One region of the Streptomyces sp. NBC_00224 genome, then DNA from elsewhere that is predicted to be linked to it. Evidence: riboswitches for the same ligand, from Rfam matches in the RefSeq annotation. Region 1 holds a riboswitch; the other holds the start of a gene.
What was found. A riboswitch is a leader RNA that binds a small molecule or an ion and turns the genes downstream of it on or off. The one in region 1 is predicted to bind cyclic di-AMP.
Positions count from the first base shown of each region.

Region 2: it holds a riboswitch for cyclic di-AMP, as region 1 does, so the genes downstream of both, OG965_RS35180 (transglycosylase SLT domain-containing protein) here and OG965_RS30105 (M23 family metallopeptidase) in region 1, are expected to answer to the same signal.

Region 1 covers NZ_CP108106.1:6,730,059-6,734,680, reverse strand. Annotated here, with positions in the region: gene OG965_RS30110 (GntR family transcriptional regulator) at 1-629, opposite strand, end outside; gene OG965_RS30105 (M23 family metallopeptidase) at 836-1,606, opposite strand; cyclic di-AMP (ydaO/yuaA leader) riboswitch at 1,620-1,780, opposite strand; gene OG965_RS30100 (M16 family metallopeptidase) at 1,994-3,361, opposite strand; gene OG965_RS30095 (M16 family metallopeptidase) at 3,379-4,622, opposite strand, start outside.
Region 2 covers NZ_CP108106.1:7,864,684-7,869,305, reverse strand. Annotated here, with positions in the region: gene OG965_RS35200 (beta-glucanase) at 1-81, shown strand, start outside; gene OG965_RS35195 (epimerase) at 89-772, opposite strand; gene OG965_RS35190 (DUF2993 domain-containing protein) at 916-1,650, opposite strand; gene OG965_RS35185 (TetR/AcrR family transcriptional regulator) at 1,644-2,237, opposite strand; gene OG965_RS35180 (transglycosylase SLT domain-containing protein) at 2,370-3,206, opposite strand; cyclic di-AMP (ydaO/yuaA leader) riboswitch at 3,211-3,395, opposite strand; gene OG965_RS35175 (aldo/keto reductase) at 3,737-4,622, opposite strand, start outside.

The DNA.
Region 1 (4,622 bases):
TCCACCGGGCTCCGCAGGCGATAGGCGGAAAACGCGCGGTCGGCGTGGTGGGCCGCCAGCGATCTGGCCCGCTCGGCGTCGCCGCGCGCCAGCGCGTCCACGATCGCCCCGTGCTCCGCCCAGCACTCGGCGGGCAGCGCGGGCTGCTCCACCACGTACATCCAGGCGATCTTGTGCCGCAGCTGGGTGAGCAGCGAGATGAGGCCGGGGCTGCCGGAGGCCTGGGCCAGCGTCTCGTGGAACCAGACGCCCAGCGAGCGCAGATCCTCGCCCTGGGACCGCCGGATGCGGTCCTGGCCCAGCCTGACCAGCCCGCGCAGCACCTTGAGATGGGGCTCGGTGCGCCGGGCGGCGGCCCGCGAGGCGGCCAGCGGCTCCAGCAACGCGCGCAGTTCGAGCAGGTCGGCGGCCTCCTGCTCGGTCGGCTCGGCGACACAGGCCCCGGCGTGCCGGCGCGTGGTCACGAACCCCTCGGACTCCAGCGTGCGCAGCGCCTCGCGGACCGGGACGCGCGAAACCCCGTACCGCCGGGCGAGCACTTCCTCGGTGAGCCGGCTGCCGCGCGCGAAGAGTCCCGCGACGATGTCGTCGCGGATTGCCGTGCATACCGATTGCGCTGGAATGCGCATGACCGAACCTCCGCCTTAATCCCCGCGAAACGCGGTTGATCGACGCCTGTTCGGTGACTCTATTCCAGCGACTGTTAATTCCCGGTGACATGCCGTATGCAATGCATATCTTTTGGCCACGGACGGCTCTCCGCGCCCGGCGGCGACGCCGAAGCCCCCGGCGCGGGACGCCGGGGGCTTGGGGGAGACGTGCGGAGACGGCCGCGTCAGACGTTGACGCCGTGCGAGCGCAGATACGCGATCGGGTCGATGTCCGAGCCGTACCCCTCGCCGGTGCGGGCCTCGAAGTGGAGGTGCGGGCCGGTGGTGTTGCCGGTGTTGCCGGAGAGGCCGATCTGCTGGCCCGGCTCGACGCGCTGGCCGACGGAGACACCGATGGACGACAGGTGGCCGTACTGCGTGTACGTGCCGTCGTTCATCTGGATCACGATGTTGTTGCCGTAGGCGCCGCCGTAGCCCGCCTCTACGACGGTGCCCAGGCCCACGGCGTGTACCGAGGTGCCCATGCCCGCGTGGAAGTCGATGCCGGTGTGGCTGCCGGAGGACCAGATCGAGCCGCCGGTCTTGTAGCCGGTGGAGACGTAGCTGCCGTCGATCGGCGCGACGAAGGAGTTGAGGCGCTTGCGCTCGGCCTCGCGGGCGGCGCGCTCCTTGGCGGCGCGCTCCTCCTTGGCCTTCGCCTCGGCCTTGCGCTTCGCCTCGGCGGCGGCGCGGGCCTTGTCGGCGGCGTGCTTCTGGGCGGCGGCCTGGGCGTCGATGCGGTCGGCGAGGGAGTCGCCGATCACGATGGCCTGGGTGATGCCGGTGTCCTCGACGGAGGCCGCGGCGGGCGCCGAGCTCTCGGCGGCCATGGCCGGGGAGGCGAGGGTGCCCACGACGCCGGCGGTGGCGAGGGTGGCGATGCCCGCTATGTTCGCGCTCTTGCGCGACATGGCGCTCGGACGACGGTGCTTCCCGGTGGCACGGGTGAACGCCATGAAGGGGCGGTGTCCTTTCCTTCCATCTCGCCTACCGGGTTAGCTGACGGGTTCGGAGCTGGAAGGTCTCCTACGGGCTCCTCCGCGGGCGGAGGCGTCCGATTCACCCCAGGGACTGAGTGGGTCCCCGGCTCCCCTGGCTCGCGCCAGTTGGGGACTCGGCGATCGCTGTCCGGTGCCGCGGCTGCGACGGGTGGTGACGGACAGCGCGACCGACGCTAGACGGCTGATCTTTCAATCACCAAACAGACACGTCTTTTTGTTGCACACGCCACATGACAGACAGGCAACCTCCCCAACAAATCGGACATACAGGAGGACCCCGGCGGCACATCGGCCACCGGGGTCCTCCTCCGCGCACGCGTCCGCGCGTGGCGGTCCGCTCAATCAGCCCGCGACGACGGTGACTTCACCGATGCCGAGCGCCTTGACGGGCTCCTCGATCTGCGCCGCGTCCCCGACGAGGACGGTCACCAGACGGTCCACCGGGAAGGCGCTGACGACCGCCGCGGTGGCCTCCACGGTGCCCGTGTCGGCCAGCAGCGCGTACAACTGCGCCTGGAAGTCGTCCGGGAGGTGCTGCTCGACCTGGTCGGCCAGCGTCCCGGCGACCGCGGCCGCCGTCTCGTACTTCAGCGGGGCCACGCCCACCAGGTTCTGCACGGCGGTCTCCCGCTCGGCGTCCGTCAGCCCCTCGGCGGCGAGCTTGCGCAGCACCGTCCACAGGTCGTCGAGCGCCGGGCCGGTGTTGGGCGTGTCGACCGAGCCGCTGATGGCGAGCATGGCCGCGCCGGTGCCCTCCGCGCCGGAGCGCAGCACCTGACCGTACGCACGCACTCCGTACGTGTAGCCCTTCTCCTCGCGCAGGACGCGGTCCAGGCGGGAGGTGAGCGTGCCGCCCAGGCAGTACGTCCCGAGGACCTGGGCGGGCCAGACGCGGTCGTGGCGGTCCGGGCCGATCCGGCCGATCAGCAACTGCGTCTGGACGGCGCCGGGCCGGTCCACGATGACCACGCGGCCGGTGTCGTCGGCGGTGACCGGAGGCATCGGGCGCTCCACCGCCGCGGTGCCGGTCCAGGCGCCCAGGGTGTCCGCCAGGATCGCGTCCAGGTCGGTGGCGCCCAGATCGCCCACGACCACCGCGGTGGCCGCCGCCGGGCGTACGTACGCCTCGTAGAAGGCCCGCACCGCACCCGCGTCGATCCGTGTGACGGTCTCCTCGGTGCCCTGGCGCGGGCGCGACATGCGCGCGGTGGCCGGGAAGAGCTCCCTGGAGAGCTGCTGGGCGGCGCGGCGGGCCGGGTTGGCCAGCTCGTGCGGGATCTCGTCCAGGCGGTTGCGGACCAGCCGGTCGACCTCCGCGTCGGCGAACGCGGGGGCGCGCAGCGCCTCCGCGAGCAGGCCGAGCGCCTTGGCCAGCCGGGAGACCGGCACCTCAAGGGAGACCCGCACACCCGGGTGGTCCGCGTGCGCGTCCAGGGTGGCGCCGCAGCGCTCCAGGTCGGCGGCGAACTCCTCGGCGGAGCGCTTGTCGGTGCCCTCGGAGAACGCGCGCGCCATGATCGTGGCGACGCCGTCAAGGCCCGTCGGCTCGGCGTCCAGCGGGGCGGCGAGGAAGATCTCGACGGCCACGACCTGCTGGCCGGGGCGGTCGCAGCGCAGCACGGTGAGCCCGTTGGGCAGGGTGGCGCGGCCGGGGGCGGGGAACGCCCAGGGACGCGCGGTGCCGGCGGCCGGCTGGGGGTGGAACTGCATGGTCACGCCGGTCTCGCTCACTGCGCTGCTCCCTCTGCGTCGGCGTCGGCCGCGTCGTCTGCTTCGGCGGTGGTCGGCTCGTACACCAGCACCGCCCTGTTGTCCGGGCGCAGGGTGGCCCGGGCCGCGTCCCGCACCTCCTCGGCGGTGATGTCGAGCACCCGGTCGACGGCGGTCAGGGCGAGCTGGGGGTCGCCGAACAGCACCGCGTACCTGCAGAGTTCGTCGGCGCGGCCGGCGACCGTGCCGAGCCGGTCCAGCCACTCGCGCTCCAGCTGGGCCTGGGCGCGCTCCATCTCCTCGGCCGTGGGGCCCTCTTCGGCGAACCGGGCCAGCTCGTCGTCGACGGCCGACTCGATGTCGGGGACCTCGACGCCGCCGGACGTCTTGACGTCCAGCCAGCCGAGCGAGGGCGCGCCGGCGAGGCGCAGCAGGCCGAACCCGGCCGCCACGGCGCTCTGGTCGTGGCGCACCAGACGGTTGTGGAGGCGGGAGGACTCGCCGCCGCCGAGGACGGTGAGCGCCAGGTCGGCGGCGTCGCACTCGCGCGTGCCGTCGTGCGGCAGCCGGTAGGCGGCCATCAGGGCGCGTGCGGGGACGTCCTCGTGGACGACCTCGCGCAGCTGCTCGCCGATCACGCCGGGCAGCTCGCCGTCGCGCGGCGGCTGCTTGCCGTCGTGGAACGGGATCGAGCCGAAGTACTTCTCGATCCAGGCGAGCGTCTGCTCGGGGTCGATGTCGCCGACGACGGAGAGGACCGCGTTGTTCGGCGCGTAGTACGTACGGAAGAAGTTCCGCGCGTCCTCCAGCGTCGCCGCGTCCAGGTCGGCCATGGAGCCGATCGGCGTGTGGTGGTACGGGTGGCCCTCCGGGTAGGCCAGCGCGGTGAGCTTCTCGAACGCCGTGCCGTACGGCACGTTGTCGTACCGCTGGCGGCGCTCGTTCTTGACGACGTCGCGCTGGTTCTCCATGGACTCCTCGTCCAGTGCGGAGAGCAGCGAGCCCATACGGTCGGCTTCCAGCCACAGCGCCAGTTCGAGCTGGTGGGTGGGCATGGTCTCGAAGTAGTTGGTGCGCTCGAAGCTGGTGGTGCCGTTGAGCGAGCCGCCCGCCCCCTGCACCAGCTCGAAGTGACCGTTTCCGTGGACCTGGTGCGAGCCCTGGAACATCAGGTGCTCGAAGAGGTGCGCCAGGCCCGTGCGGCCCTTGACCTCGTGGCGGGAACCCACGTCGTACCAGAGGCAGACCGCGGCGACCGGGG
Region 2 (4,622 bases), 1.1 Mb from region 1:
TTCCACCCGGCACCCGACCCGGAGGTGTCGGAGATGTCGTTCGAGGTCCCCGCGCTGCGGGTGTACCGCGGCGGGCACTGACGTCCCGTCAAAGGCGGGACGCCGTCCCGTTGATGTCCTCGGTTTCCAGGACATGCACGCGGGCGCCCTCCGTCGCGACCGCGACCATCGCTCGGCCCAGTTGCTCCGTCGTGGTGACGTGGTTCGGGGCCAGGCGCCTCAGGACGGGGTAGAGCGGCTTCGTGACCACGTACGCGGCCCGGTAGAGGCGGGTCTTCGAGGTGATTCCGTGCAGGGGCTGGATGTATCCGGGGCGGAACATGTACGCGTCCAGGTCCAGCGCCAGCAGGTCGTTCTCCGTCCTGCCCTTGATCCGGGCCCACTTGATCCGGCCCTGCTCGGTGCTGTCGGTGCCCTGGCCGGAGACGTAGACGAAGGTGGAGCCCGGGTTCCAGGAGGACAGGGCGCGGGCGGCCGTGAGGGTGAGGTCGTGGGTGATGCGGCGGTAGGTCTCCTCGTCCATGCCCGCCGAGGAGACGCCCAGGCAGAAGAAGCAGGCGTCGTATCCCGTGAGTTGGGCCCGGGTGGCGGGCAGGCTCATCAGGGCCGCCAGGTCGGGATGGACGAGTTCGCGCAGTTTCGGGTGCTCGACGCCGAGCGGGGTGCGCCCCACGGCGAGGACGCTCTCGACCCTGTCGTCGCGCAGGCACTCCCGCAGCACGCCCTGGCCGACCATGCCGGTCGCGCCGAAGAGGATCACCTTGATGGGCATGGGCTCGCTCCCCGTCTGTTCCTGTGACCGGCCGGCGAAGTTCCGTGACCTCGACGAGTGGTGAGGTCTGCGTATCACGTCCGGCGCCCGGTCGAGGCGGTCGGCGGCCGCGAAACCCGTTGTCGCACCTGCCCGGCGGAGGCTCAGGCGCGGTCGTCGGTGCGGAAGGTGACGTCCTCGCCGGAGAGCGTCGCGGTGAGTCCGTCGGGAGTCGTGGTGAGGGACTTGAGCGCCAGACCGTCCGGGATGCCGTCGAGCTTCAGCTCGCGCTCCAGCATGCCGGTGACGATCGTCCGCACCGCCTTCGGCAGGTCGTCGCCCACCTTCACGGACCGGAAGGCGAGCGCGTGGTCGCCCGCCACGTCGACCCGCGCGCTGGCCGTGGCCTTGCCGACCAGCGGCAGGCTCGCGGTGGCGGCGACGCGCGGCTCGGACTTCGTACTGTCCTGGCTGTAGCCGATCTCGACGCCGAGCGCGGCGGACAGGTCCTGGTAGGAGACGAAGGCGGTGGCCTTGGCGGAGGCGGCGTGGGCCTCGGTGGCGTCCGAGGAGCGGCGCAGGCGGTCGAGCTCGACGTTCAGCGTGGTGATCGGGAGCCTGCCGCCGTCGCGGCCCGCGGGGATGTCGGAGGCTTCGATGTCGACGCGGTCGAGCGTGCCCCCGGCCAGCTGGGTCAGTACGGGAAAGCCGTGCACCTCCACGTGCGGCGCGGCCTTGAGCCCCTGGGCCTTCTGGAACGCGTCGGCCGTACGGTGTTCCGTCCAGGCGGCCGCGGCCCGGTCGCCGGCCACGCTCAGCCCGGCCAGGACGACCACGGCGACGGCGTACTTCCGCCATCCTCGAAGCGCCCGGCCCGCCCCGGCCCGCAGCCTCAGCATGCGGATCCCTCGCGGCGTACGGCGTGCGCGGAGATCCCGCACGCGGCGCGGAAGGCCCGCAGCAGCGGGGCGCGCAGCAGGTCGTCCGGTACGTCCTGGCGTGCGGCGACGGTGCTGACCAGGCCGGTCACGGCCAGCTGCGCCCGGATCGTGCCCGCCAGGTCATCGGGGTACGCGAAGGCGGCGAGGGTCTCGGTGCGGTGGTCGCCCAGATCCCCCATGCCCTCCACTCCGGCGAGCGCGCCGGGCAGCACCGGCAGCCCGGAGTTGAAGAGCAGGGCGAGCCGGGAGCGGTGGCGCAGCGCCAGGTCGACCAGATCGGCCGAGGCCCGCCGGTGCCGCTCGGGGCCGTCCGGCAGGGCGCTCCAGGTAGCGCGCAGGGCGGCGAACTCGGTCAGCGGCCCCCTCAGCGTCGCCGCGAGCAGCCGCTCCTTCGAGGGGAACCGGTGCAGCAGCCCGGTCTTCGAGTAGCCGACCCGGTCCGCGATCTCCTGCACCGAGGTGCCGAGGTAGCCCTGCGCGGTGAAGAGCTCGGCGGCGGCTTCGACGATCTCGGCGTCGAGCTCGGCGCGCGTCGGGCGTGGCATGACGGTCCTCCCCTGAGCCTGGTCGGCTCACCGTAACAGACCATCTGGTCCATCATGGACCAGATGGTCTGCCACCCCGGCCGTCCCCTCCTCAGTAGTCGACCGGAGGCTTGCGTCGACCGTCGGCTGCCGTCAGTACGCGCCGTTCACGTTGTCGATCGAGCCGTACGTGTTGGCCGCGTAGTTGCACGCGGCGACGATGTTGGCGACGGGGTCGTAGCTGTCCGTCGACGTGCCGGCGACGTGGAAGGCCTGGAAGGTGGGGTCGATGACCTGGAGGAGGCCCTTGGAGGGCGTGCCGGCCACGGCGTTGGAGTCCCAGTTGTTGATGGCCAGCGGGTTGCCCGACGACTCGCGCATGATGTTGCGGTAGATGCCGTCGTAGGAGCCCGGGATGCCGTGCTGGGCCATGATGTCCAGCGACTGCCGGATCCAGCCGTCCAGGTTGTTCGAGTACGTCGCCGCCTTCGCCACGGCGGCGGTCGCCTTCTGGGGCGGCGTGGTCGTACGGGCCGAACGGTCGGCCCGGGCCGAGGCGGCCGTACGGTCGGCGGACGCCGCCGGAGCCTTGGCCTTCTTGCCCACCGCGAGTTCGAGGCCGGGGTGGATCAGGGCCGGGTTGCCCCCGATGGCCTGGCGGTTGTCCTGGTACAGCCTCTTCCAGCCGCCGCTGACGTCCAGGTCCTGGGCGATCTTGGAGAGGGAGTCCCCGGCGACGACGGAGTAGGTCGTCGCGGCGGCCTTCTTCGCCACGATCGGCTCGGCGGACACCGCGCCCTTCACGGCGGCCGCGACGGCGGGCGCGGACTTCGCGGCGGTGCCGGTGTGCGGCACCGCCGAAGGCGCGGCACCGGCGCTGGTCGCGCCGATCACCGGAATGATGAGCGCGGCGCCACCCGTACCCGCGGCGGCGATGCCCCGGGTCAGGGTGTTGGACTTGGGGCGGCGGTGCTTACCCGTTGCAGGCATGGCGAATTCCTCTCCTTCGCCTGCGAGGTGAGCTGTCGGGTTCGGGCGAGAGCTGCCCGGCCGCGGCGCACGCGGCTTCACCCCGAGCCGTTCCGTCTCCGGATTCGGCGGCCTACCTGGTTCCCCCGCTCCTGCCATTTCGTGTGTGGGAGGTTTCCGGACAGCGGCAGGATTCGGCGGTCCATCCGGATTTGACGGTGACCGTAAACGAATAGGACTGGCCGAAACAAGACCTCAATTCATTACGGCATCCGCGAGAAAGATCCACCGGGGGCGGGAAATGCGGGCCCCCGCCTCCCCGTACCCCCAACTCGCCCTGCACGGAACGGAATGCGCGCGTCGCGGGCACCTGCCGACCAGGAGCCCGCGTGACCCAATTCACTCCTCGCGCCCGACAAAAGCAATTCCACCGACAGCGCCCAAACGAAATCTAAGCCGCCCTATCATTCCCAATGAATAGATTGGCGACATAGGAGGGAAACTGCCCCCCTGTGGTTCATTTCGGACATCGAGGGGGCGGCCCGGCGGCCTCAGCTCGGGGACCCGAGCAGCCGCATCTCCTCGTCCGTGAGCCGCAGCGCGCCCGCGGCCACGTTCTCCACCAGGTGGTCCGGGTTGCCGGTGCCCGGGATGGCCAGTACGTGCTCGCCCTGCCGCAGCGTCCAGGCGAGGCGGACCTGCGCGGACGTCGCCCCGTGCGCGCGGGCGACCGCGAGGACCGCCTCGCCGTCCGTGCCGCCTCCCTGCCCCGCACCGCTCTCGCGCCCCTCCCCGGCGATGGCGAAGAACGGGACGAAGGCGATGCCCTGCTCGCCGCAGAGCCGCAGCACCTCGTCGGAGCCCGTGCGCCGGCTGTCCAGGCCGTACCGGTTCTGCACACAGACCACCGGCGCGATGGCCTGGGCCTCCGCGAGGTGCTCGGGGGCGATGTTGGAGATGCCCAGGTGGCGGATGAGCCCGGCGTCGCGCAGGTCGGCCAGTGCGCCGAAGTGCTCGGCGAGCGAACCCGGCCCGTTGAGGCGCAGGTTGACCACATCGAGGTGGTCGCGGCCGAGCTGGCGCAGGTTCTCCTCGACCTGGCCGCGCAGCTGCTCCGGCGTGGCCCAGGGCAGCCACTCGCCCGACGCGTCGCGCCCCGGCCCGACCTTGGTGACGATGACCAGATCGTCCGGGTAGGGCGCCAGCGCCCGGTTGATGAGTTCGTTGGCGGATCGGAGCCGGGAGAAGTAGAAGGCCGCGGTGTCGATGTGGTTGACGCCGAGTTCGACCGCGCGCCGCAGCACGCCGATGGACCGCTCGCGGTCGCTGGGCGTACCGAGGTCGAACGCGGCGCTGCCGGTGAGGCGCATCGCGCCGAATCCCAGGCGGTTGACCGACAGGTCACCGAGTTTCCAGGCGCCCGCGGCCGCCGCGTCG